Regions from separate parts of the Pseudomonas sp. GW821-FHT02C04 genome, predicted to be linked through region 2. Evidence: predicted binding sites of a transcription regulator. Region 2 holds the regulator's gene; each other region holds the start of a gene.
The links. Region 2 encodes sigma-54, which starts transcription at its own class of promoters, with help from an activator protein. Its sites were predicted from a motif close to ANTGGCATNNANNTTGCTNT; they were not measured.
Positions count from the first base shown of each region.

Region 1: the regulator sigma-54 is predicted to act here: its motif matches at 3,598-3,617, upstream of flgB (flagellar basal body rod protein FlgB).
Region 3: the regulator sigma-54 is predicted to act here: its motif matches at 6,416-6,435, upstream of glnA (glutamate--ammonia ligase).

Region 1 is NZ_JBWKVT010000015.1:245-8,210, forward strand. Features, by position in the region: partial or broken gene AC07VV_RS30310 (calcium-binding protein) at 1-322, opposite strand, end outside; gene flgE (flagellar hook protein FlgE) at 593-1,930, opposite strand; gene flgD (flagellar hook assembly protein FlgD) at 1,961-2,686, opposite strand; gene flgC (flagellar basal body rod protein FlgC) at 2,702-3,145, opposite strand; gene flgB (flagellar basal body rod protein FlgB) at 3,149-3,556, opposite strand; gene cheR (protein-glutamate O-methyltransferase CheR) at 3,798-4,625, opposite strand; gene AC07VV_RS30340 (chemotaxis protein CheV) at 4,673-5,605, opposite strand; gene flgA (flagellar basal body P-ring formation chaperone FlgA) at 5,688-6,449, shown strand; gene flgM (flagellar biosynthesis anti-sigma factor FlgM) at 6,644-6,970, shown strand; gene AC07VV_RS30355 (flagella synthesis protein FlgN) at 7,019-7,486, shown strand; gene AC07VV_RS30360 (flagellar brake protein) at 7,582-7,966, shown strand, end outside.
Region 2 is NZ_JBWKVT010000010.1:36,256-44,221, forward strand. Features, by position in the region: gene AC07VV_RS27365 (class II fumarate hydratase) at 1-662, shown strand, start outside; gene AC07VV_RS27370 (DUF2753 family protein) at 690-1,130, shown strand; gene AC07VV_RS27375 (superoxide dismutase) at 1,132-1,743, shown strand; gene AC07VV_RS27380 (ZIP family metal transporter) at 1,774-2,667, shown strand; gene AC07VV_RS27385 (HPr family phosphocarrier protein) at 2,704-2,979, opposite strand; gene rapZ (RNase adapter RapZ) at 2,995-3,852, opposite strand; gene ptsN (PTS IIA-like nitrogen regulatory protein PtsN) at 3,855-4,319, opposite strand; gene hpf (ribosome hibernation-promoting factor, HPF/YfiA family) at 4,331-4,639, opposite strand; gene AC07VV_RS27405 (RNA polymerase factor sigma-54) at 4,713-6,206, opposite strand; gene lptB (LPS export ABC transporter ATP-binding protein) at 6,393-7,118, opposite strand; gene lptA (lipopolysaccharide transport periplasmic protein LptA) at 7,118-7,663, opposite strand; gene lptC (LPS export ABC transporter periplasmic protein LptC) at 7,650-7,966, opposite strand, start outside.
Region 3 is NZ_JBWKVT010000004.1:261,353-269,318, reverse strand. Features, by position in the region: gene AC07VV_RS16915 (glycogen/starch/alpha-glucan phosphorylase) at 1-1,977, opposite strand, end outside; gene AC07VV_RS16910 (YkgJ family cysteine cluster protein) at 2,236-2,673, shown strand; gene typA (translational GTPase TypA) at 2,787-4,607, opposite strand; gene thiI (tRNA uracil 4-sulfurtransferase ThiI) at 4,747-6,201, opposite strand; gene glnA (glutamate--ammonia ligase) at 6,530-7,936, shown strand.

The sequences.
Region 1 (7,966 bases), on a different contig from region 2:
CGTTGAAGGCGGAACCCACCACTGCTTCTATGGAAGTCAGCGTATCTCCCTGGGCATCGCCTCCAAGGCCAGTCCCGGTCACCAGATTAACAGTGACTCCTGCTGTCGAATTGGCGTAGGAGGCGGTATCGACCCCGTTCCCGCCATTTAAAACATCAGCCCCCGCCCCACCATCCAGCAGATCATTACCATCACCACCACTCAACGAGTCATTCCCTGCAAACCCATACAACTCATCCGCGCCTGACGTGCCTACCAGAGTATCCGTACCCGAAGTTCCGTTTATGACTGCCATTGTTTCTTCCTTGCCTTTTTGATGAATCGATAGCCAACGTTATGCTTCAGAGCCGCTTTCGCCCTCTCCCCACATGACGTTTGAATGGGGTTATAGATATGACGCTTAACTACCCTCTTTCCGAATGACATAGGTCACGTGAAAGTTTGACGCGCCCAGTCCGTGACTCACCAAGTGTGCAATTACTGCACCACAGTAGCCGACGAACGGTAGCAACTTGGGCAGACGACTTTTATGAAGCCCATAAAAAAACCGACGCCCCAGGGCGTCGGTTTTCAGTGAAGCGTGCACCTCACATCAAGTCATCTGAATGATGGTCTGCATGATGGTGCTCTGGGTGGAGATGGTCTTGGCGTTCGCCTGGTAGTTGCTCTGGCCCTTGATCAGATCCACCAGCTCGTTGGTCAGGTTAACGTTCGACTCTTCCAGCGAGTTGGAAGCGATCGAACCCAGGGTACCGGTTTCCGGCGCATCGTAGCCCGGAATGCCCGAAGCGTAAGTCTCTTTCCAGCTGGTACCACCGATAGCCTGCAGGCCTTGTTCGTTGGTGAAGCTGGCCAGCGCAACCTGGCCGATGGCCTTGCTCTGGTTGTTGCTGAAGTTGGCAAACAAGGTACCGGTGCCGTCGATGGTCAGGTTGGTGATCTGGCCAGTGGCATAACCGTCCTGAGTCGGGATCGAACGTGCGGTGTCAGCGTTGTACTGAGTGGTCTTGGCCATGGAAATGGTAATGCCGGCCGGGTTCGCCGCAGCACCATTAGGTGTAAAGGTGCCATTGACCACATTCCCTGGCACCCAACCCTTGAGTATCAGGTCGCTGCTGATGATCGGGTTCGGCGCTGGAGCCGGCAAGGTGCTTGGCGTGCTGACCTGAACCAGCTTGCCAGCCGAGTCAAAGGTCATGGTGGAGGCCACCGGCGGGACGGTTTTCGGATCGGTACCGGTAGCGTCCGGGTTGCGCCCGTCTACCAGGGTGTAAACCTTCCAGGTGTTGTCACCGGTTTTCACCACGTACTGATCCATCGGGTGCATGTTGCCCTGAGTGTCATAGATCGGGGTGCTGAACTGCTTGGTGTAGGTCGCGAGGTTGTTCGGGTCGAACTTGCCGGCCGCCACCGTGTCGTCGATCTTCGGCGCAGTCGAGTTCAGGTTGATGGTCGAGGTCACCAGCGAGGAGGACTTCGGCGCCAGGTTCGAGGTGTCGATCTTCAGGTCGGTCAGTACGCCGTTGATGATCTTGCCGTTGGCATCCACACCGTAACCTTGCAGACGCGAGGTGTAGTCGGTGTTGGTGATGTAGCCGTTATTGTCGACCTTGAACGTACCGGCACGGGTGTAGGACACCGAGCCGTTGTTGCTCAGGGTGAAGAAACCCGAACCGTTGATGCCCATGTCCAGCACGTTACCGGTGTTGTTGATGTCACCTTGGGTGAACTGCTGGGAAACGTTGGCCAGGCGCACGCCGTTGCCGATAACCTTGCTGCCGCTACCCAGTTTGGTCGCCGAGTAGACGTCTTCGAATTCTGCGCGGGACGATTTGAAACCGGCGGTCGCGACGTTGGCGATGTTGTTACCGGTCACGTCCAGTTGTTTGTTGGCTGCATAGAGACCGCTAAGGCCGATATTGAAAGACATATTCCACTCCTTTGTGCCGGTTAATCGGCTCTATATACCAATGGTTTGTACTTTGGACAGGGCAACGGTGCCCTTGCCGGACAGGTTGAGCATCAGCTCGCCGCCGGTCTGGCTGATCGTCACGCTGGTGACGGTGGCCGGCAGGTAGGTCGCCATATCGGTCGAGGTGCCATTGATCGATGCGTTGGCCTTGACGGTATAAGTACCGGTCTTCACCACATTGCCGTCCTTGTCCTTGCCGTCCCAGGTGAAGCTCGCGCTGCCTGCGGCGCGACTGCCCAGATCGATGGTGCGAACAACCGTGCCGCTGCTGTCGGTGATGCTGACGGTGCCGCCGGCAATCGACGACGGAACGGTGACCGAACCGGTCATGCCTTTGCTCGGATCGTCGAGCTGGACCGAGTTGGTCTGCACGATCACGTTGCGGCCGACCAGCGACGAAGCCTGCAAGGCTTGCGACGAGTTGTAGTTGCCGGCCAGCGAACTCACGGTGCTGTTGAGGGTGGTAATCCCCTCGAGGCTGCTGAACTGCGCCAACTGGGCAACGAATGCACTGTTGTCCTGCGGGTCCAGCGGGTTCTGGTTCTTCAGCTGAGTTACCAGCAATTGCAGGAACGCGTCCTTGCCCAGGGCCTGGCCGCCGGTGGAGCTGTTAGTGGCCGAAGCAATGCCATCGGCTGTCGAACTGGTCTTTTTCGACGAGTTCGCCAGGATGTCCTTCATGCTCAGGCTGCTGGTGGTATCGGAAACACTCATGGCAGTCGCCCCTTATTACTGACCGAGGGTCAGTACCTTCTGCATCATGGTTTTGGCCGTGTTCATCATTTCGGCGTTGGTCTGGAACGAACGGCTCGCGGAAATCATGTCAGCCATTTCTTCCACCACGTTGACGTTCGGGTAGTAGACGTAGCCCTTGGCGTCGGCGGCCGGATGGTTCGGCTCGTAGCGCGCTTCGAGGTTGCTCTGGTCTTCGACCACGCCCATGACCTGCACGCCCTGGCCGGCAGCGTCCTGGTTCTGGAACAGCGAGTTGCTGCCGCCGCTCTGGCCGCCCTGGAACATGGTGGCGAACACCGGGTGACGGGCGCGATAGGTCTGGTCGATGCTCGACGAGACGGTTTCGGCGTTGGCGATGTTCGAAGCCACGGTGTTCAAACGCGTGGTCTGTGCGCTCATGCCGCTGCCGGCAATGTTGAAAACGCTGGACAGGGACATGGATTACTCTCCGCGCAGGGCTGACACCAGCCCTTTGAATTTGCTGTTGAGCAGCGTGAAGCTGGCCTGGAAGCCGACGGCGTTTTCCGCGTAGTTCGACTGTTCCAGTTGGGCATCAACGGTGTTCTGGTCGATCGACGGCTGCATCGGCGTGCGATACATCAGCGATTCGTCGCCATTGCCCAGACCTTCAGCTTCGATGTGACGGCTGTTGGTCATGTTCAGGGCGATGGTGCCGTTGGCGTTCTTCTGGCTCTGTGCTTCGAGCACTTTGGAGAACTCCAGATCCCGAGCCTTGTAGTTCGGGGTGTCGGCGTTGGCGATGTTGTTGGCCAGGACTTCGGCACGCTGGGCGCGGAAGCCCAGGGCTTTTTCGTGAATTCCGAGCGCTTTATCGAAGCTGATGCTCATGTCGGGAACCTTCAGGTGACCGGGTTTTTCGTAACTGGGTTATAGCAAGCGTCGTGCCAGTTTTAAAAAGCCCCGGATTCCGGGGCTTTGCAGGTGATCGGCAATGCGGCAATGCCAGAAAAGCGGCAACGGGTTTCCGCCGGATGCCGCTTTTCTGCCGCTTGCCGTCACTGCAAAAACGGCCAGGCATAAAAAAACGGGAGCCCCTGAGGACTCCCGTTTTTTGTGTTGCCGGTGCCAATCACTTCGCCTGGTAAATGATCCCCGGGCTGCACTGGACCATCTGGTAATGGTCCGGCAAACCGTTCAGCGCTTCGGAAGCGCCGAGGAACAGATAACCGCCCGGCTTCAGCGTGCTGTGAATACGCAACAGGATGTCTTTCTTCACCTCGGCGGAGAAGTAGATCAGCACGTTGCGGCAGAACACGATGTCGAACTTGCCAAGGCTTGCGTAGCTGTCGAGCAAGTTGAACGAGCGGAATTCCACCCGGTTCTTGATCGGTGCCTTGATCACCCAGCGCCCCGGCCCTTTCGGGTCGAAGTAGCGCTGCAGACGATCGGCGGACAAACCGCGACCGATCGCCAGGCTGTCGTACTCGCCGGTCTTGCAGTTGGTCAGCATGCTGCCGGACAGATCCGTGGCAACGATCTGTACGCCCATCTTCAACTGACCGATGTTGGTCCGTTCGAACTCGTCGATCGACATCGACAGCGAATAGGGTTCCTGACCCGACGAGCAGGCCGCCGACCAGATCCGCAGACGCTGGTTGGGAGCGGCCTTGATTGCCTCGGGCAGCACCTTGTTCTTCAAGACTTCAAACGGATAGGTGTCGCGAAACCACAAGGTCTCGTTGGTCGTCATGGCATCGACCACCTGCTCGCGCAAACCGCTGCGCGGCTGGGTCTGGATGCGCTGTACCAGCTCACCCAGGGACTTGATGCCTTGCTGCTCCATCAGTTTGTTGAGACGGCTCGAGACCAGGTACTGCTTGTTTTCACCGAGCAAAATGCCACAGGCTTTTTCCAGGAAGACCCGGAACTGTTCGAAATCCAAATTACCCGTAGACAAATGATGCCGCCTCTTAAATCGTGTTGATCGCCAGGGACGAAAAGTCCCTAGCTGATATCTGCTGCTTTGATCCGGTCGACTACCCGGGATGCCAGGTCATCAGGACGGAATTTGGCCAGGAAGTCATCGGCACCGACTTTCTTGACCATCGCCTGGTTGAACACACCCGACAACGAAGTATGCAGGATGATATGAAGCTTTTGCATGCGAGGGTCGCTGCGGATTTCGGCCGTCAGGGTGTACCCGTCCATCTCCGGCATCTCGATGTCGGAGATCATCATCAGGAACTCTTCTTCCGGCTTCTTGCCCTCATCGACCAGCTTGCGCAGGTAATCCAGCGCCTGCTTGCCGTCGTTCAGCGCCACCACTTCAACGCCAACCGTCTGCAGGCAACGCGTCACCTGCTTGCGCGCCACCGACGAGTCATCGACCGTCAGCACCCGCAGAGACAGCGCCTTGCTCTGGGTCTCGACATCCACCACGCCGACCGAAATCGCTTCCGGTGTCGGTGCGACTTCCGCCAGCACCTTTTCGACGTCGATGATTTCGACTAACTGATTGTCCACCCGAGTCACAGCGGTCAGGTAATGATCACGACCGGTCCCCTTGGGTGGCGGATGGATCTCTTCCCAGTTCATGTTGACGATACGTTCCACCGAGCGCACCAGGAAACCCTGGGTCTTGGTGTTGTATTCCGTGATGATCACGAACGGACTGTTCTTGTCTTTCAACGCCCCGGAGCCGGTTGCCATTGCCAGATCAAGGATCGGAATGGTCGCCCCCCGGATATTCGCCACCCCGCACACGACAGGACTGGACTTGGGCATCAGCGTCAGTTGCGGGCACTGCAGCACTTCCCGAACCTTGAACACGTTGATCCCGTAGAGCTGCTGGCCGTCGAGACGGAACAACAACAGCTCCAGGCGATTCTGCCCCACCAGTTGCGTGCGCTGGTTCACCGAATCCATTACACCAGCCATGCCCAGACTCCTACACCAACGCCAAGTGTTGTTGCGACGCACATTCATTGCTAAACGGCACGGCGCTTGCTTTTTAACTCTTATGAACACTCAAACGACATTTTTCCGACGCCTGACATCCCCCCTTCGCAGAGGACTTTGCGCGGTGTCTGCCGCTTGCCTGTTTTTCGCGGGCAGCCCTGCCATTGCTGATGCGGTTACCTTGCCTGACATGCTTATCGGCGTCACTCAGGGCTTTCTTGAATTCACCGTAGAAGACTATCTGGCTACCAGTCAAACGGAAGGGCGTTATGAAATCGAGGTCAAGCAGCTCGATCCGCGCATGCACATGCCTATGTGCGACAAGGAATTGACAGCGTCGCTGGAGAGCCCGGCACGTCCTTTGGGGCGCGTAACCGTCAAGGTTCGCTGCGAAGGCGCCTCCCCCTGGACCGTGTTCGTACCCGCTCAAGTCCGCCTGTTTCGCCCGGTCGTGACCACCACTCGCCCGCTCAAGCGCGCCGGGATCATCGAGCCTCAGGACGTGACCCTGCGCGAGCATGATGTGAGCCTGATCAACCAGGGCTTCCTGACGTCGGTGGATGAGGCGATCGGGCAAAAATTGACCCGACCAACGGTCGCCGACCAAGTGATTACCCTCGTGCATCTGGAACAGGCGGAAGTCGTTCGCAAAGGCGATCAAGTGGTGATTACCGCCCGCAGCGGCACGCTCTCCGTGCGCATGCCGGGCGAGGCCCTGTCCAACGGCGGCCTGAAAGAACAGATTCGCGTGAAAAACCTCAATTCCCAACGGGTCATCAAGGCGCAGGTCATGGCGCCGGGCCAGGTGGAAGTGGCAATGTGAGCAACGATTGGAGCAATGACAGGAAAGCCTCGTGAGGGATCGCGCAGAAAACTGGCGCCAACCTGAGCTGTTCCCTAAACTGTGCCGCAGCAGGATCTGTGCGGCGCATGCAGGCTCATTGGTAAAAGAGCCTAAAGTTTTCCAGGGGATGGCCGAGAACATGGCAAGCGTCCAAATTCCCAGAGGTTTTTAACATGGTCATCGATTTCAGCCGTTTGAACAGCTCCTCGTCACTTACGGGCAGTACACGTACCAGCACGCCTAAGGAAACCGCCGAAACCGGTACTTCCGCGACGCTGAATACCCCGGCCGAACAGGCCAGTACCGCAAAAAGCGGGGAATCGGTACATCTCAGCAATGAGGCTCAACAGTTGCAGAAGGTCACTGACAAGCTGCGCGATCAGCCTGCCGTCGACAAAGCCCGCGTGGCCGAGTTGAAAGCAGCGATTGCCGATGGCAGCTATAAAGTCGACAGCAACCGTGTAGCCAGCAAACTGCTCAACTTCGAAGCCCAGCGCTAGGCCTCGGTCAGCGCCAGGCTTTTGGACGCTTAAAACCCAAGGCCAGCCATGCACGACACTACTTTATTGCAACTGATCACCGACGACTTTGCTCCAGCTCAACAATTGCTGGAGTTACTGCAATCCGAGTCCCTCGCCTTGCACGGTCGCGACATGCCGCTGCTGGAAGAAATTCTGGCGCGCAAACAGGCATTGATCATTCTGCTTGAGCAGCATGGCCGCAAACGCAGCGAAATCCTCGCCAGCCTCAATCTGTCGCTCGACCGCCAAGGCCTGGAACAACTGGCCAGCCAGTCGAGCATCGGCGAGCAGTTGCTGACCCAGAGCGACGTTCTGACCGACCTGATCGCCCAGTGCCAGGCGACCAATGCCAAAAATGGCCAGTCGATCGTGATTCAGCAGGCCGCCACGGCCAATCAGCTGAAAATCCTCACCGGCGGCGAGCCACCTGCGCTCTATGACGCCAGTGGCACCTTCTCCAAACTGCAGAAACCCCGCGCGCTCAGTCAGGCGTGATGCGTTCTTCTATGCTTGCGCCCTATCAACGCGCGAAACATGCTGGCAAAATACTGGCCAGCCGTAGTCAAATTTTGTCTGGAGATTGATTTAACGTGTCCAACGTCCTCAGCGCGGATGATTCTCCGCAGCCACCAAAGGTGCTCACCACGCCTCTGGAAATCTCCAGCAACCTGCGCCAGCTGCAAGAGAGCCACGATCCGCTGATCATCACCTTTCACGAACGCAGCCAGCGCTTCCAGAGCTACCTGATCAAGGTTGACCGGGAAACCGCCACAATTGCCCTGGATGAAATGATCCCGCGCGATGGCGAACGCTTCCTGCTGGCCGGCGAGCCGTTCAAGGTCGAAGGTTTCCATGAAGGCGTACGTATTGCCTGGGAATGCAACGGCACGCTGGATATCAAGGAATCCGACGGTGACCGCTTTTACATTGGCGAGATGCCCACTGAAGTGGTCTATCACCAGCGCCGCAATGCCT
Region 2 (7,966 bases):
GTTTCAGCCGTCAACTTAGCCAACTGACCAACGTGCAATTCACCCCGGGCAAGGATCTGTTCGCGCTGATTGGCTCGCAGGACACTGCCGTGGCCGTGTCGGGTCAGCTCAAGGCCACCGCTGTATCGCTGATGAAAATCGCCAACGACCTGCGCTGGATGAACTCCGGCCCGCTCGCCGGCCTCGGTGAAATCGAGCTGGAAGGCCTGCAGCCAGGGTCATCGATCATGCCGGGCAAGGTCAATCCGGTGATTCCGGAAGCCACCGCCATGGTCGCCGCGCAAGTGATCGGCAATGACTCGGTGATTACCATCGCCGGTCAGTCGGGCAATTTCGAACTGAACGTGATGCTGCCGATCATCGCCCAGAACCTGTTGAGCAGCATCGAGTTGCTGGCCAACTCCAGCCGTCTGCTGGGTGACAAGGCGATTGCGAGCTTTAAGGTCAACGAGTCGCGCCTCAAGGAAGCGCTGTCGCGCAACCCGATTCTGGTGACCGCACTCAACCCGATCATTGGTTACCAGAAGGCTGCCGAAATCGCCAAGCAGGCCTACAAGCAGGGCCGCCCGGTGATCGACGTCGCACTGGAACACACCGACCTGTCGCGCAGCCAGCTGGAAGAGTTGCTCAATCCCGAGAAGCTCACCGCCGGCGGCGTGTAAACACCGCAACCGCTTTGGAGACTCATCATGGAGCACTGGAAACGCACGATCGAACGGGCCAATCGCTGCTTCATGCTGGGCGAGCTGATCGACGCCCGCGAGGCCTATCTGCAAGCGCTGGCCCTGGCGCAAGTGTTGTTCGAACGCTGGGCCGATGCCGACGAAGCGGTGGCGGCCTGCGTCATCTCCCATCACAACCTGGCCGATCTGCATCTGCGCCTGAACCAGCCAGAGGAGAGCGCCGAATATCTGTGCGCGATCCACCAGCGCCTGTTGCAGACCATGCAGGACGAGCGCCTGCGCCCGGCCCTGCGTGAGGCGGCGTTGCGCCAGAGCAGCAAGACCTATGTCGAACTGCTCAATTTCATCAGCGAACACGGCGAATACCCGCGCACCCAGCGTCTGTTGCACCCGGATACCGGCAATGCGCGCCGCGCCCCAGCCCAACATCACCATGGAGTCCACTGAAATGGCTTTTACCCTGCCGGCCTTGCCTTACGCCTACGACGCACTGGAACCGCACATCGATGCGCAGACCATGGAGATCCACTACACCAAGCATCACCAGACCTACATCAACAACCTGAACGCCGCGGTCGAGGGCACGGAGTACGCCGAATGGCCGGTGGAAAAACTGGTGGCCAGCGTTCAGCAACTGCCGGAAAAACTGCGTGCGGCGGTGATCAATCAGGGCGGCGGTCACGCCAACCATTCGTTGTTCTGGGAAGTGATGGTGCCCGGCGGTGGCGGCAAGCCGGACGGCGCGCTGGCCAAGGCGATCGATGAGCAGCTGGGCGGCCTCGACAGCTTCAAGGACGCGTTCACCAAAGCTGCGCTAACGCGTTTCGGCAGCGGCTGGGCCTGGCTCAGCGTGACTCCGGACAAGAAACTGGTGGTGGAAAGCAGCGGCAACCAGGACAGCCCGCTGATGGGCGGCAATACGCCGATTCTCGGACTCGATGTGTGGGAACACGCCTACTACCTGCGTTATCAGAACCGCCGCCCGGAATACATCAGCGCGTTCTACAACGTGATCAATTGGCCTGAAGTCGCTGAGCGTTATCAGGCTGCACTGGTTTAAGTCTCCTATAAAAACAATCCAAGGCTGACTATGGGCACTGAAACACTGGCGATCGGAAGTGGGCGTATGTTTCGTTACGCATTCGGGTCGCTGCTGCTGTTGGCGGGCATGACCTTGCTGGTGGCTCACGGACTCGAATGGCTGAACCTGGAGCCGAAACTGTCCCGGGCATTGCAGGGCGGTGCAATCTGCGCGCTCGGCACGGCACTCGGGGCGGTTCCGGTGCTGGTGATCCGCAACATGCCTCAGGCATTGGGCGACACGCTGCTGGGGTTTGGTGCCGGCGTGATGCTGGCAGCGACCGCGTTTTCGCTGATCGTGCCGGGGATTGCCGCCGCCGAAAGCCTGGGGCTGAGCCCTTGGGGCGCCAGTGGTCTGATCTGTTTCGGCATCATGCTCGGTGCTTTCGGTCTGTATCTGGTGGATCGCAAGGTGTCCGGCGCTTCACCGGAAATGCTGATCGGCACCGTCGAGCATCCGGTGATTCCCCCGCGGATCTGGCTGTTTGTGTTTGCCATCATTGCCCATAACATTCCGGAAGGCATGGCCGTCGGCGTCTCCGCTGGCGGCGGCATGCCGGACGCCGACAGCCTGGCGATGGGCATCGCCTTGCAGGATGTGCCGGAAGGGTTGGTGATTGCGCTGGTGTTGGCCGGGGCGGGGATGTCGCGGGTCAAGGCATTCCTGATCGGGGCGGCATCAGGGCTGGTCGAGCCAGTGTTTGCATTGCTGTGTGCGTGGCTGGTCAGCCTGGCGGAGTTGTTGTTGCCCTTGGGGTTGGCGTTGGCGGCCGGAGCAATGTTGCTGGTGGTGACCCACGAAGTGATCCCGGAATCGCGACGCAATGGTCACGACAAACTGGCGAGCCTGGGATTGTTGATCGGGTTCTGCCTGATGATGGTGATGGACACGGCGTTGGGATGAGAGGAGGGAGGCTTGCTCCCTCGCCACCAAAGGCTTTCAACCACCTTCGTCGAAGTAGTTGTTGATCAGTGCCACCAAGGCATCCAGGGCTTCCTGTTCCTGATGCCCTTCGGTGCTCAGAAAGATTTTGGTGCCCTTGCCGGCGGCGAGCATCATCATCGCCATGATGCTTTTGCCATCAACCGTGGTTTCCGGGGTGCGACCCACTCTGATCGTGCAGTCGGGATACTGACCCGCCACGCCAACGAACTTTGCCGACGCCCGGGCATGCAGGCCCAGCTTGTTGATGATTTCGATTTCCAGAGCAGGCATCGCGGTGTGAATCCTTTAGCTGAGGTCGCGGTGGCGAACCTGGACGTTCTTCAGGGTTTTCTGCAGGGCCTGACCCAGGCGTTCGGTCAGGTAGACGGAACGGTGATGTCCGCCGGTGCAGCCAATGGCAATGGTGACGTAGGCGCGATTGCTTGCAGCGAAGCGCGGCAGCCATTTGAACAGATACGCATAGATGTCCTGAAACATCTCTTCGACTTCCGGCTGTGCCGCCAGGTACTCGGCTACCGGCTCATCGAGCCCCGATTGCGCGCGTAGTTCCGGTTTCCAGTACGGGTTGGGCAGGCAGCGTACATCGAACACCAGATCCGCATCCACCGGCATGCCGCGTTTGAAACCGAACGACTCCACCAGAAACGCCGTACCCGGCTCCGGCTGGTTCAGCAGCCGCAGCTTGATGGTGTCGCGCAACTGGTACAGATTCAGATTAGTGGTGTTGACCTTCAGGTCGGCCAGATCGGCGATCGGGCCCAGCAGGGCCGTTTCATCGTTGATGGCTTCGGCCAGCGAACGATTGGCGCTGCTCAGAGGGTGGCGACGACGGGTTTCCGAAAAACGCTTGAGCAGGGTTTCTTCATCGGCGTCCAGATACAGGACGTCGCACTGGATGTGCCGGCTGCGGACTTCTTCAAGCAATTCCGGAAAGCGCGAGAGATGACTGGGCAGATTGCGTGCATCGATCGATACCGCGACCAGTGGCTGAGACAGTTCCGTATGAATCAGTGCGCGCTCTGCCAGTTCCGGCAGCAGGCCGGCAGGCAAGTTGTCGATGCAGTAGTAGCCGTTGTCCTCGAGGACATCCAGAGCGGTACTTTTACCCGAGCCGGAGCGGCCACTGACGATGATCAAGCGCATGTTTAGTGCCCGTTTTGCTCGTCCAGGACAACCTGATACAAGGCTTCGTTGGTGGTGGCGCGACGCAGTTTTTCGCGTACTTCCTTGCGGTCGAGCATGCTGGCGATCTGGCGCAGCAGTTCCAGGTGCGCATCGGTGGCGGCTTCCGGGACCAGCAGCACGAACAGCAGGTCGACCGGTGCACCATCGATGGCGTCGAAGTCGATAGGCGCTTCAAGGTGCATCAAGGCGCTGATGGGCGACTCGCAGCCCTTGAGGCGGCAATGGGGAATGGCGATGCCGTTGCCAAAACCGGTCGAGCCGAGTTTTTCACGGGCAATCAGTGCCTCGAAGACATCTTGCATCTCCAGATCCGGTACTTCCCGGGCGATCAGGTTGGCAATTTGTTCGAGGGCTTTCTTTTTGCTGCCGCCCGGCACGTTCACGAGGGAACGGCCGGGGGTCAGGATGCTTTCAAGTCGGATCATGGGGGTGGGGGTTATCGACCGGTAGCGCCCTGAAGCAGGCTCTGGGTCTTTTCCTTATGCTTTTTGAGTTGTTTATCAAGCTTGTCGGTCAGCGCGTCGATCGCTGCGTACATATCGGTATGTTCCGCGTTTGCGACGACCTCGTTACCGGGAATATGCAGCGTGGCTTCGATTTTCTGCTTCAGCTTCTCGACGCACATCGTGACTTGCACGTTGGTGATCTTGTCGAAATGCCCCTCAAGCCTCTTGAGCTTTTGCTCAACGTACTCACGGAGAGGTTGGGTAACTTCCAGTTGGTGTCCACTGATGTTGACTTGCATACAGCTTCTCCTTCGTTGCCAGTGCATAAAGCGGCAGGCCGAAGAGCCTGCCACTGGAACGCTGTAACGTGGCTTACATCAACCGCTTGCGTTCGCTCGAAGGCGCGATCCCGAGGGATTCGCGGTACTTGGCGACGGTGCGGCGAGCCACCTGAATGCCTTGTGCCTCCAGTAAACCAGCGATCTTGCTGTCACTCAACGGCTTTTTCTGATTTTCCGCGGCAACCAGTTTCTTGATGATCGCGCGGATCGCCGTGGATGAGCATTCGCCGCCTTCGGAGGTGCTGACGTGGCTGGAGAAAAAGTATTTCAGTTCATAGATGCCCCGGGGGGTATGCATGAATTTCTGCGTGGTCACCCGGGAAATCGTCGACTCGTGCATGCCCACCGCTTCGGCGATGTCATGTAGCACGAGAGGCTTCATGGCTTCGTCGCCGTATTCAAGAAAGCCGCGCTGATGCTCGACGATCTGGGTGGCCACTTTCATCAGGGTTTCGTTGCGGCTCTGCAGGCTCTTGATGAACCAGCGGGCTTCCTGCAACTGATTGCGCATGAAGGTGTTGTCGGCGCTGGTGTCGGCGCGGCGCACGAAACCGGCGTACTGGGCGTTGACTCGCAGGCGCGGCACCGATTCCTGGTTCAGTTCGACCAGCCAGCGCTCGTTGTCCTTGCGCACGATGACGTCAGGCACCACGTATTCGGCTTCGGTGGATTCGATCTGCGAGCCGGGGCGCGGGTTGAGGCTCTGCACCAGTTCGATGACCTGGCGCAGTTCATCTTCCTTGAGCTTCATGCGGCGCATCAGCTGGCTGTAGTCGCGGCTGCCGAGCAGGTCGATGTAATCGGTAACCAGACGCTTGGCTTCTGCCAGCCAAGGGGTCTTGGCCGACAGCTGGCGCAATTGCAGCAGCAGGCATTCGCCCAGGTTGCGTGCACCGATGCCGGCGGGTTCGAATTGCTGGATGCGGTGCAGGACGGCTTCGATCTCGTCCAGCTCGATGTCGAGCTCCGGATCGAAGGCGTCGAGAATTTCTTCGAGGGTTTCGTCGAGGTAGCCCTGATTGTTGATGCAGTCGATCAGGGTGACGGCGATCAGGCGATCCGTGTCGGACATCGGCGCCAGGTTCAGCTGCCACAGCAGGTGGCTTTGCAGGCTCTCGCCAGCGGAAGTTCGGGTGGTGAAATCCCACTCGTCGTCATCGCTGCTCGGCAGGCTGCTGGCACTGGTCTGGTAGACGTCTTCCCAGGCGGTGTCCACGGGCAGTTCGTTGGGGATTCGCTCGTTCCATTCGCCTTCTTCAAGATTGTCGACCGTCGGCGCGGTCTCCTGATAGGAGGGTTCCTGGATCTCGGTGTTGGGCTTCTGTTCGGCGTTGTCGGCCATGGGATCGGAGTTGTCGAAGTCGTCGCCGTCTTCCTGGCGTTCGAGCATCGGATTGGATTCCAGAGCCTCCTGGATTTCCTGTTGCAGATCCAGGGTCGACAATTGGAGCAGGCGGATGGCCTGTTGCAGCTGCGGTGTCATCGTCAGCTGCTGGCCCATTCTCAAGACTAGCGATGGTTTCATGGCAGGGGCTTAACACCTTATTCGCCGGCGCTATGCGCCATCCACTACAGGGCGCCGAAGCGCCAAACTTAAGCAAATTATATGCCTGAAACTGTCGTGTTTGCCTAGAGCGCTGTAACAATAAAAGCGTATAAAAGTGCGCTTCAACGTTACAGCACCCGGACGGCTGGTCGAATGCTGTCGCGCTTACAGGCGGAACTCGTGACCCAGGTACACTTCCTTCACCAGATCGTTGGCGAGGATGGTCGCGGAGTCGCCTTCGGCGATCAGTTGGCCGTCATTGACGATGTAGGCCGTTTCGCAGATATCCAGCGTCTCGCGGACGTTGTGGTCGGTGATCAACACACCGATGCCCTTGGCCTTGAGGTGATGAATGATCTGCTTGATGTCGCCCACGGAGATCGGGTCGACACCGGCGAACGGTTCGTCGAGCAGGATGAATTTCGGTGCGGTGGCCAGTGCACGGGCGATTTCCACCCGGCGACGCTCACCACCGGACAGGCTCATGCCGAGGTTGTCGCGGATGTGGCTGATGTGGAATTCCTGCAGCAGGCTTTCCAGCTCCTTGCGACGACCGGCCTTGTCGAGCTCCTGACGGGTCTCGAGGATGGCCATGATGTTGTCGGCCACCGACAGTTTGCGAAAGATCGACGCTTCCTGTGGCAGATAGCCGATACCGGCCTTGGCGCGACCGTGCATCGGCTGGTGGCTGACGTCCAGGTCGTCGATCAGCACGCGACCCTGATCGGCCTGCACCAGGCCGACGATCATGTAGAAGCAGGTGGTCTTGCCGGCGCCGTTGGGGCCGAGCAGGCCGACGATCTGACCGCTGTCGATCGACAGGCTGACATCGCGCACGACCTGGCGGCTTTTATAGGCCTTGGCCAGGTGCTGGGCTTTCAGAGTTGCCATTACTGGGATTTCTCGTCGGTTTTCTTCTTCGGCTGGATCACCATGTCAATGCGCGGACGCGCTTCGGTGACCTTGTTGCCGGTGGCACGACCCGCGCTGGCCAGCTTTTTCACCGTGTCATAGACGATTTTCTCGCCCTGAGTGGTGTTGTTGTCCTTGTCGACGACTTTCGCCTTGTCGATCAGTACAACGCGGTTTTGCGCGGCGTGGTACTGGATGGTCACGCCCCAGCCCTGTACAGGCTTGGTGTCGCCAGCCGTCTGCAACTGCTCGAAGTAGGCAAGGTTGCCCACCGAGGTCACGACGTCGATATCGCCGGTCGGGGTGCGGGTGATGGTCACGGTGTTGCCTTTGACGATCATCGAACCCTGAGTGATGATCACGTCACCTTTATAGGTGGCAACGCCATTCTTGTCGTCCAGCTGGGCATCGTCGGCCTGAATGCGGATTGGCTGCTCTTGATCGTTCGGCAGAGCCCAGGCGCTCACGCTTCCCAGTGCTGCGCCCAGACTGAGCAAAATAGGGAGGGTTTTAACGAGCCTCATACTGTCCTCTTACGTTCGATAGCAGGTGTATCCTGCTTTCCTTCAAATACGCTTTCATTCCCACGCCGGTCGATACACCGCCAGCGCCGTCGATTCTAACGGGTTGCTGGGTCTGCGCATATTGTTGCTGCGGGAACACTGTCATGCGAGTGGAGGTGATCAGGGTGTCGCGGTTCTTTTCATCGGTGCGCTTGACGCGAACCGAGTCGATCAGCTCGACCTCGGTGCCACCGGAATTCACTTCACCGCGCTCGCTGGTCACGTGCCATGGGAAGTCGGTGCCGCGATACATGTTCAGGTCGG
Region 3 (7,966 bases), on a different contig from region 2:
GGCTTCGAAACCGGCGGTAGAGATCTGCTCCGACAAGTCCGCTGCCGGAATGATGCTTTCCGCCAGGCTGACGTTGTAGTTGGGCAGGAACACCACTTTCAGCAGCCCGCGCACGGTCGGGTCGTTGTTCACCACGCGGGCGATATCGTTGGTCAGTTTGATGATCAGCTTGGCCTGGTGATAGCTCGCCGCCGCTTTGCCGGCGAAGATTTTCACTCGCGGCACCCAGTCGATTTCCGGCTCGGCGCGGATCGCCTGATACAGCGCGACGGTGTGCATCAGGTTGAGCAACTGGCGTTTGTATTCGTGGATCCGCTTGACCTGCACGTCGAACATCGCCGCCGGGTTGACCGCGATCCCCAACCGTTCGTGAATCAAATAGGCGAGGGCCTTTTTGCTGTGCAGCCGTTGCTCGGCGAAGGCTTTGCGGAAGGCGGTTTTCTCGGCGAAAGGCTCGAGATCGAGCAGACGCTGTTCGGGGTTATCCAGAACGTCCGGGCCGAGGGAATCGACCAGCATCGACGTCAGCTCCGGGTTGGCCTGGTACAGCCAGCGGCGGAAGGTGATGCCGTTGGTCTTGTTGTTGATCCGCTCCGGGTAGAGCTTGTGCAGTTCAGCGAACACGGTCTTGCGCATCAGTTGCGTGTGCAGCCCGGATACGCCGTTGACGCTGTGGGAGCCGAGGAATGCGAGGTTGCCCATGCGCACCCGGCGGCCATTGTCCTCTTCGATCAGCGACACCGCGCGCAGCACGTCGAAATCGTGGATGCCCTTGGCCCGCAGCGAATCGATGTGCTGGGCGTTGATCAGGTAAATGATCTGCATGTGCCGGGGCAACATGCGCTCCATCAGCCCCACCGGCCAGGTTTCCAGCGCTTCGGGCAGCAGCGTGTGGTTGGTGTACGAGAGCGTGTCGACAGTGACTTGCCACGCCGCATCCCAGGCAACGTCGTAGACGTCGACCAGTTGGCGCATCAGTTCGGCGACGGCGATCGAGGGGTGCGTGTCGTTGAGCTGGATCGCCGCGTGATCGCCCAGGGTCAGCACCGAGGTGTGCATGTTGCGATGACGGCGCAGCAGATCCTGAAGCGATGCGGCGACGAAGAAGTATTCCTGACGCAGGCGCAATTCCTGTCCGGCCTCGGTGCTGTCCGCCGGATAAAGAACGCGGGAGATACTCTCGGCCCGGGCCACTTCGGCGACCGCTCCTAGGTGGTCACCCGCGTTGAAGCGCTCCAGGTGCAGATCTTCCATCGCCCGGGCCCGCCACAGGCGCAAGGTGTTGACGCTCGCCCCGCGCCAGCCGACCACCGGGGTGTCGTAGGCAATCGCCCGGACGGTTTCTGCCGGGTGCCAGACCTGTTTGCTCTTGCCGCTGACATCGGTGACGGTCTCGACGCTGCCGCCAAACCCGATGGAATACACGACCTCCGGCCGCTCGAACTCCCACGGATTGCCGAAATCCAGCCAGTGTTCGGTCTGCTCCTGCTGCCAGCCATCGACAATGGCCTGACGGAACAACCCGTGTTCGTATCGGATGCCGTAACCATGACCGGCGATGCCGAGGGTCGACATGCTTTCCATGAAGCACGCTGCCAGCCGTCCGAGGCCACCGTTGCCCAGTGCAGCGTCAGGTTCCAGCAGGCGGATGCGCTCCAGATCCACGCCCAGTTCGGTCAATGCTTCACGGGCGACGTCGAGCAGACCGAGGTTGCTCAGGCTGTCGTACAGCAAACGACCGATGAGGAATTCCAGCGAGAGGTAATACACCCGCTTCTGACCTTTGCGGTAGATCTGCCGGGTGTGGTCCATCCAGTGCTCGACCATGTGATCGCGCGCCGCCAGGGCGATGGCTTCGAACCAGTCATGGTCGAAGGCGTGATCCGGGTCTTTGCCCACCGCGTAGGTGAGTTTGGTCAGGACGGCGTCGCGGAATGCGGCCACCTCTGCTTCGCGAACTAGTGGTTCTTGAGTCATCGATAGGACCTCGAGCGAGCGGGGAATTGTCAGAGCCTAGACGGTCTGACCGACGGTGTTGGCTCTGGTTCGGCAGTTTTTCCTGAGAGTGAGCGTTCGTCCGGCAATACCCTGGCGAATGCCTGAATGAATGCAGGGGCCGTGCCGAATTGTCAGCCCTGGTGGCGGCAGGAAGAAAAAATCTGGCGAAAGGTTGTTCAAAAATCCACCAGTCCCGGTATGATCGCGCGCCCTGATGCACATGCCTGGTAAACCCCGATGATGAAGCCCAACCTGATCGCCGCAGCCGAGATCGACCGTCTCGATACCTGGGCCAAATATTCGGCCCCGATGTGCGGTTCGTGCATGTCCAGCTGCTGCACGCTGCCGGTCGAGGTCAAGATCAAGGATCTGGTGCGCATCGGTGTGGTCGACGAGTTCGAACTGGGCGACCCGCCGAAGAACATCGCCAAGCGCCTGCAAAAGGAAGGCCTGGTGGAGCGCTTCAACCAGAAGTCGGGGATCTTCACCCTGCAGCGCATGAGCAACAACGATTGCTACTACCTGGATCGTAAGAGCCGGCTGTGCACCATTTATGACAAGCGCCCGGACACTTGCCGCAACCACCCGAAGATCGGGCCGCGCCCGGGGTATTGCGCGTACAAGCCGAAGGAAGTGGAGCGGGTGCAGAATTTCCGGGCGATCGAGAAGTTCTGATCTGCCCTTGATCGCTCCCACGCCTTGTGTGGGAACGAGACATCAAAAAACCCGGACAAACAAAAACGCCCCCGGTCTCTCGACCGGGGGCGTTTTTTTAAGCCTGGGCTAAATTACGCCTTGGCTTTCTTGGCAGCGCGGGTACGCTCGCTTTCGTCCAGGATCTTCTTGCGAAGACGGATGGACTTAGGAGTGACTTCGCACAGCTCGTCTTCCTGGATGTATTCCAGAGCCTGTTCCAGGGTGAAGCGAACAGGTGGAACCAGAGCGATGGTTTCGTCTTTACCCGAAGCACGCATGTTGTCGAGCTTCTTGCCTTTGGTCGGGTTTACACCCAGGTCGTTGTCGCGGGAGTTCTGACCAACGATCTGACCGTTGTAGATCTCCTGGCCGTGTTCTACGAACAGCTTGCCACGAGCCTGCAGGGTTTCCAGGGAGTAGGTCAGAGCCTTGCCGGTTTCAACCGAAACCAGAACGCCGTTCTGACGGCCAGACATGTGGCCCGACTTCACTGGAGCGTAACGATCGAAGATCGAGGTCAGGATGCCAGCACCGTTGGTCAGGGTCAGGAACTGGTTACGGAAACCGATCAGACCGCGAGCAGGGATGTTGTATTCCAGACGAACACGGCCCTTGCCATCCGGCACCATGTTGCTCAGGTCGCCTTTACGCAGACCCATCTCTTCCATGACCTTGCCCTGCGATTCTTCAGGGATGTCGATGGTTACGTTTTCGAACGGTTCCTGCTTCACGCCGTCAACTTCACGGATGATCACTTCAGGACGGCCCAGGGCCAGCTCGAAGCCTTCGCGACGCATGGTTTCGATCAGTACCGAGAGGTGCAGCTCACCACGGCCGGATACCTTGAACTTGTCAGCCGAGTCGCCTTCTTCAACGCGCAGTGCAACGTTGTACAGCAGCTCTTTGTCCAGACGATCCTTGATGTTACGGGAAGTCACGAACTTGCCTTCTTTACCGCAGAATGGCGAGTCGTTTACCTGGAAGGTCATGGAAACGGTTGGCTCGTCAACGGTCAGAGGCTTCATCGCCTCGACGGTGTTGATGTCGCACAGGGTGTCGGAGATGAACAGCTCGTCGAAACCGCTGATGCAGACGATGTCGCCAGCAGCTGCTTCTTCAACGTCGATGCGGTGCAGACCGTGGTGACCCATCAGCTTCAGGATACGGCCGTTGCGGCGCTTGCCGTTGGCATCGATAGCCACAACCGGAGTGTTCGGCTTGACGCGACCACGAGCGATACGGCCAACACCGATAACACCCAGGAAGCTGTTGTAGTCCAGAGCGGAGATCTGCATCTGGAACGGACCGTCACGGTCAACAGCAGGAGCTGGAACGTGGTCGACAACCGCTTGGTACAGCGGGGTCATGTCTTCCGCCATGGCGGTGTGGTCCAGACCGGCGATGCCGTTCAGGGCCGAGGCGTAAACAACCTGGAAGTCCAGTTGTTCTTCGGTAGCGCCCAGGTTGTCGAACAGATCGAAGATCTGGTCCAGAACCCAGTCAGGACGCGCGCCCGGACGGTCAACCTTGTTGATGACCACGATTGGACGCAGGCCGGCTTCGAAAGCCTTCTTGGTCACGAAACGGGTTTGCGGCATAGGGCCGTCTTGAGCGTCGACCAGCAGCAGCACGGAGTCAACCATGGACATTACGCGCTCAACTTCGCCGCCGAAGTCGGCGTGGCCCGGGGTGTCCACGATGTTGATGTGGTAGCCGTTCCAGTTGATGGCGGTGTTTTTCGCCAGAATGGTAATGCCGCGCTCTTTTTCCTGGTCGTTGGAGTCCATCACGCGCTCGTCGTTGAGCTCGTTGCGCTCCAGAGTGCCGGATTGACGCAGGAGTTTGTCTACCAGGGTGGTTTTACCATGGTCAACGTGGGCGATGATGGCGATGTTGCGTAGATTTTCGATCACTTGTGTATCTCGATCAGAGGATTCGGTTTGCTGACAAGTCTTGGCAGCGATTAGCAGTAGTGTCCGGCATGGCCGTTACAGCTTGACGGCGGTGTCGGGGGGCCGGTGACGCAGGCCACAGGCAAACAGCCCCGGGCACTTAGCTCGGTCGATAAACGCGCACATTGGCATGCCCCTCACTGAGCAAATGGTGAGCATGCAGGCGACTCATCACGCCTTTGTCGCAATACAGCAGGTACTGGCGAGTCGGATCCAGCTCCTTGAAACGAGCGTTCACTGCGTAGAACGGCATCGTCTGTACTTCTATGCCCTCGAGCTCCAGCGGCTCATCCTCGGCGGCATCCGGGTGACGGATGTCGATGACGATCTGGCCGGCCAGTGCTTCGCTGACTTCTTCGATTTGCAAATCCTGGCCCAATTCGTCGATCACCCGATCGATCGGCACCAGTCTGGCGTTTGCGAGCGCACGCTCAAGCACCGCCATGTCGAATTCCTGCTCTTCGTGCTCAACGCGACCACGCTTGGCGGCGGTTTTCGGATTGACCGAAATGACCCCGCAGTATTCCGGCATGTGCCGGGCGAAATCGGCGGTGCCGATCTCGTTGGCCGTGTCGATGATGTCCTGCTTGTGGGCGACGATCAGCGGACGCAGGACCAGTTTGTCGGTCACGCAGTCGATCACCGACAGGTTCGGCAGCGTCTGGCTCGACACCTGGGAGATCGCCTCGCCGGTGACCAGCGCATCAATGTGCAGACGCTCGGCGATGGCCGAGGATGCGCGCAACATCATACGCTTCAATACGACGCCCATATGACTGTTATCGACTTTGCCGAGAATTTCGCCCAACACTTCTTCGAACGGAACACTGACAAATAGCACGCGTTGCGAGCTGCCGTACTTCTTCCAGATGAAATGCGCGACTTCCATCACGCCCAATTCGTGGGCACGACCGCCCAGATTGAAGAAGCAGAAGTGCGCCATCAGGCCGCGACGCATGATCTGGTAGGCGGCAACCGTCGAGTCAAAGCCACCGGACATCAATACCAGCGTCTGTTCCAGCGCACCGAGCGGGTAGCCGCCGATGCCATTGTGCTGGCTGTGGATCACGAACAACCGTTTGTCGCGAACTTCGATGCGGACTTCGATTTCCGGCTGTTTCAAGTCGATTCCGGCGGCACCGCACTCACGGCGCAGCTTGCTGCCGACGTATTTTTCGACGTCCATCGAGCTGAAGGCATGCTTGCCCGCACGCTTGCAGCGCACCGAGAAAATCTTCCCGGCCAGTGCATCGCCGTAGTGCTCTTTGCACTTCTCGGTGATGTCGTCGAAGTCGCCCAGCGGGTACTCGTCGATCTGCAGAAAGTGCGCGATGCCCGGCATGCAGGTCAGGCGCTCGCCCATCTCTTTCAGGGCCTTGGGGTCTGTAACGCGGGTTTCCAGCTCGAGATTGTCCCACACACCGTTCACCACCACGGCCGGGTCCAGGTCGCGGAGCACGGTGCGGATGTTCTTGGCCAGCTGGCGGATGAATTTCGTCCGGACAGGTCGGCTTTTGATGGTGATCTCGGGGAAGACTTTTACGATTAGTTTCATGAAAACAGCGCGCGCAGGGCCAGCCGAAAAAGGGGGGCGCGGATTATAGCGGAAATTGCTCAAGGTTTAACCAGTTAATGTGCAGAAGGTTTTGCATGCACCAAAACGGGTCATTTTCGACTTAAAGCGCTACATTAAAGGGCGAGATTTTCACCCTTTATGCGCTTCGCACCTTTATAAGCGTGAATTTGGGGCAAAAAACCCATGCTGGGGCACTGGCATGCAATTTGCTCCCTTGTGAGGCAGGTTGCCTTGGCAGAGTATTCGCGCCGGCATCACCAACATTTAAGGGCATCCACTACCAGCCCTAAGCCACCCGGAGGACACTATGTCGAAGTCGGTTCAACTCATCAAAGATCATGACGTCAAGTGGATTGATCTGCGCTTCACGGACACCAAAGGCACTCAGCACCACGTGACCATGCCGGCTCGCGATGCGCTGGAAGACGACTTCTTCGAAGTTGGCAAGATGTTCGACGGTTCCTCCATCGCTGGCTGGAAAGGCATCGAAGCCTCCGACATGATCCTGCTGCCGGACGACGAAACCGCCGTTCTCGACCCGTTCACCGAAGAGCCGACCCTGATCCTGGTCTGCGACATCATCGAACCGTCGACCATGCAAGGCTACGATCGCGACCCGCGCGCCATCGCCCACCGTGCCGAGGAATACCTGAAGACCACCGGTATCGGTGACACCGTATTCGCCGGTCCAGAGCCAGAGTTCTTCATCTTCGACGAAGTGAAGTTCAAGTCCGACATCTCCGGTTCGATGTTCAAGATCTACTCCGAGCAAGGCTCGTGGATGTCCGACCAGGACGTGGAAGGCGGCAACAAGGGCCACCGTCCAGGCGTGAAAGGCGGCTACTTCCCGGTTCCGCCGTTCGACCACGACCACGAAATCCGTACCGCCATGTGCAACGCACTGGAAGAGATGGGTCAGACCGTTGAAGTTCACCACCACGAAGTGGCAACTGCCGGTCAAAACGAAATTGGTGTCAAGTTCAACACCCTGGTGAAGAAAGCTGACGAAGTTCAGACTCTGAAATACGTTGTACACAACGTGGCCGATGCCTATGGCCGCACCGCGACCTTCATGCCGAAGCCTCTGTACGGCGATAACGGTTCGGGTATGCACGTTCACATGTCCATCGCCAAAGATGGCAAGAACACCTTCGCTGGCGAAGGCTATGCCGGCCTGTCCGAAACCGCCCTGTACTTCATCGGCGGTATCATCAAGCACGGTAAGGCCCTGAACGGCTTCACCAACCCGGCCACCAACTCCTACAAGCGTCTGGTGCCAGGTTTCGAAGCTCCGGTGATGCTGGCCTACTCGGCTCGCAACCGTTCCGCCTCGATCCGTATTCCTTACGTCAACAGCCCACGCGGCCGTCGTATCGAAGCACGTTTCCCGGATCCGGCTGCCAACCCGTACCTGGCTTTCGCAGCGCTGCTGATGGCTGGTCTGGACGGTATCCAGAACAAGATCCACCCAGGCGATGCGGCTGACAAAAACCTGTACGACCTGCCGCCTGAAGAGGCGAAAGAGATCCCGCAAGTTTGCGGCAGCCTGAAAGAAGCCCTGGAAGAGCTGGACAAGGGCCGCGCGTTCCTGACCAAGGGCGGCGTGTTCTCCGACGACTTCATCGACGCCTACATCGCGCTGAAATCCGAAGAAGAAATCAAGGTTCGCACCTTCGTACACCCACTGGAATATGAGCTGTACTACAGCTGCTGATCCGGTAGCGCTGCGCTACGCGGCGTGACA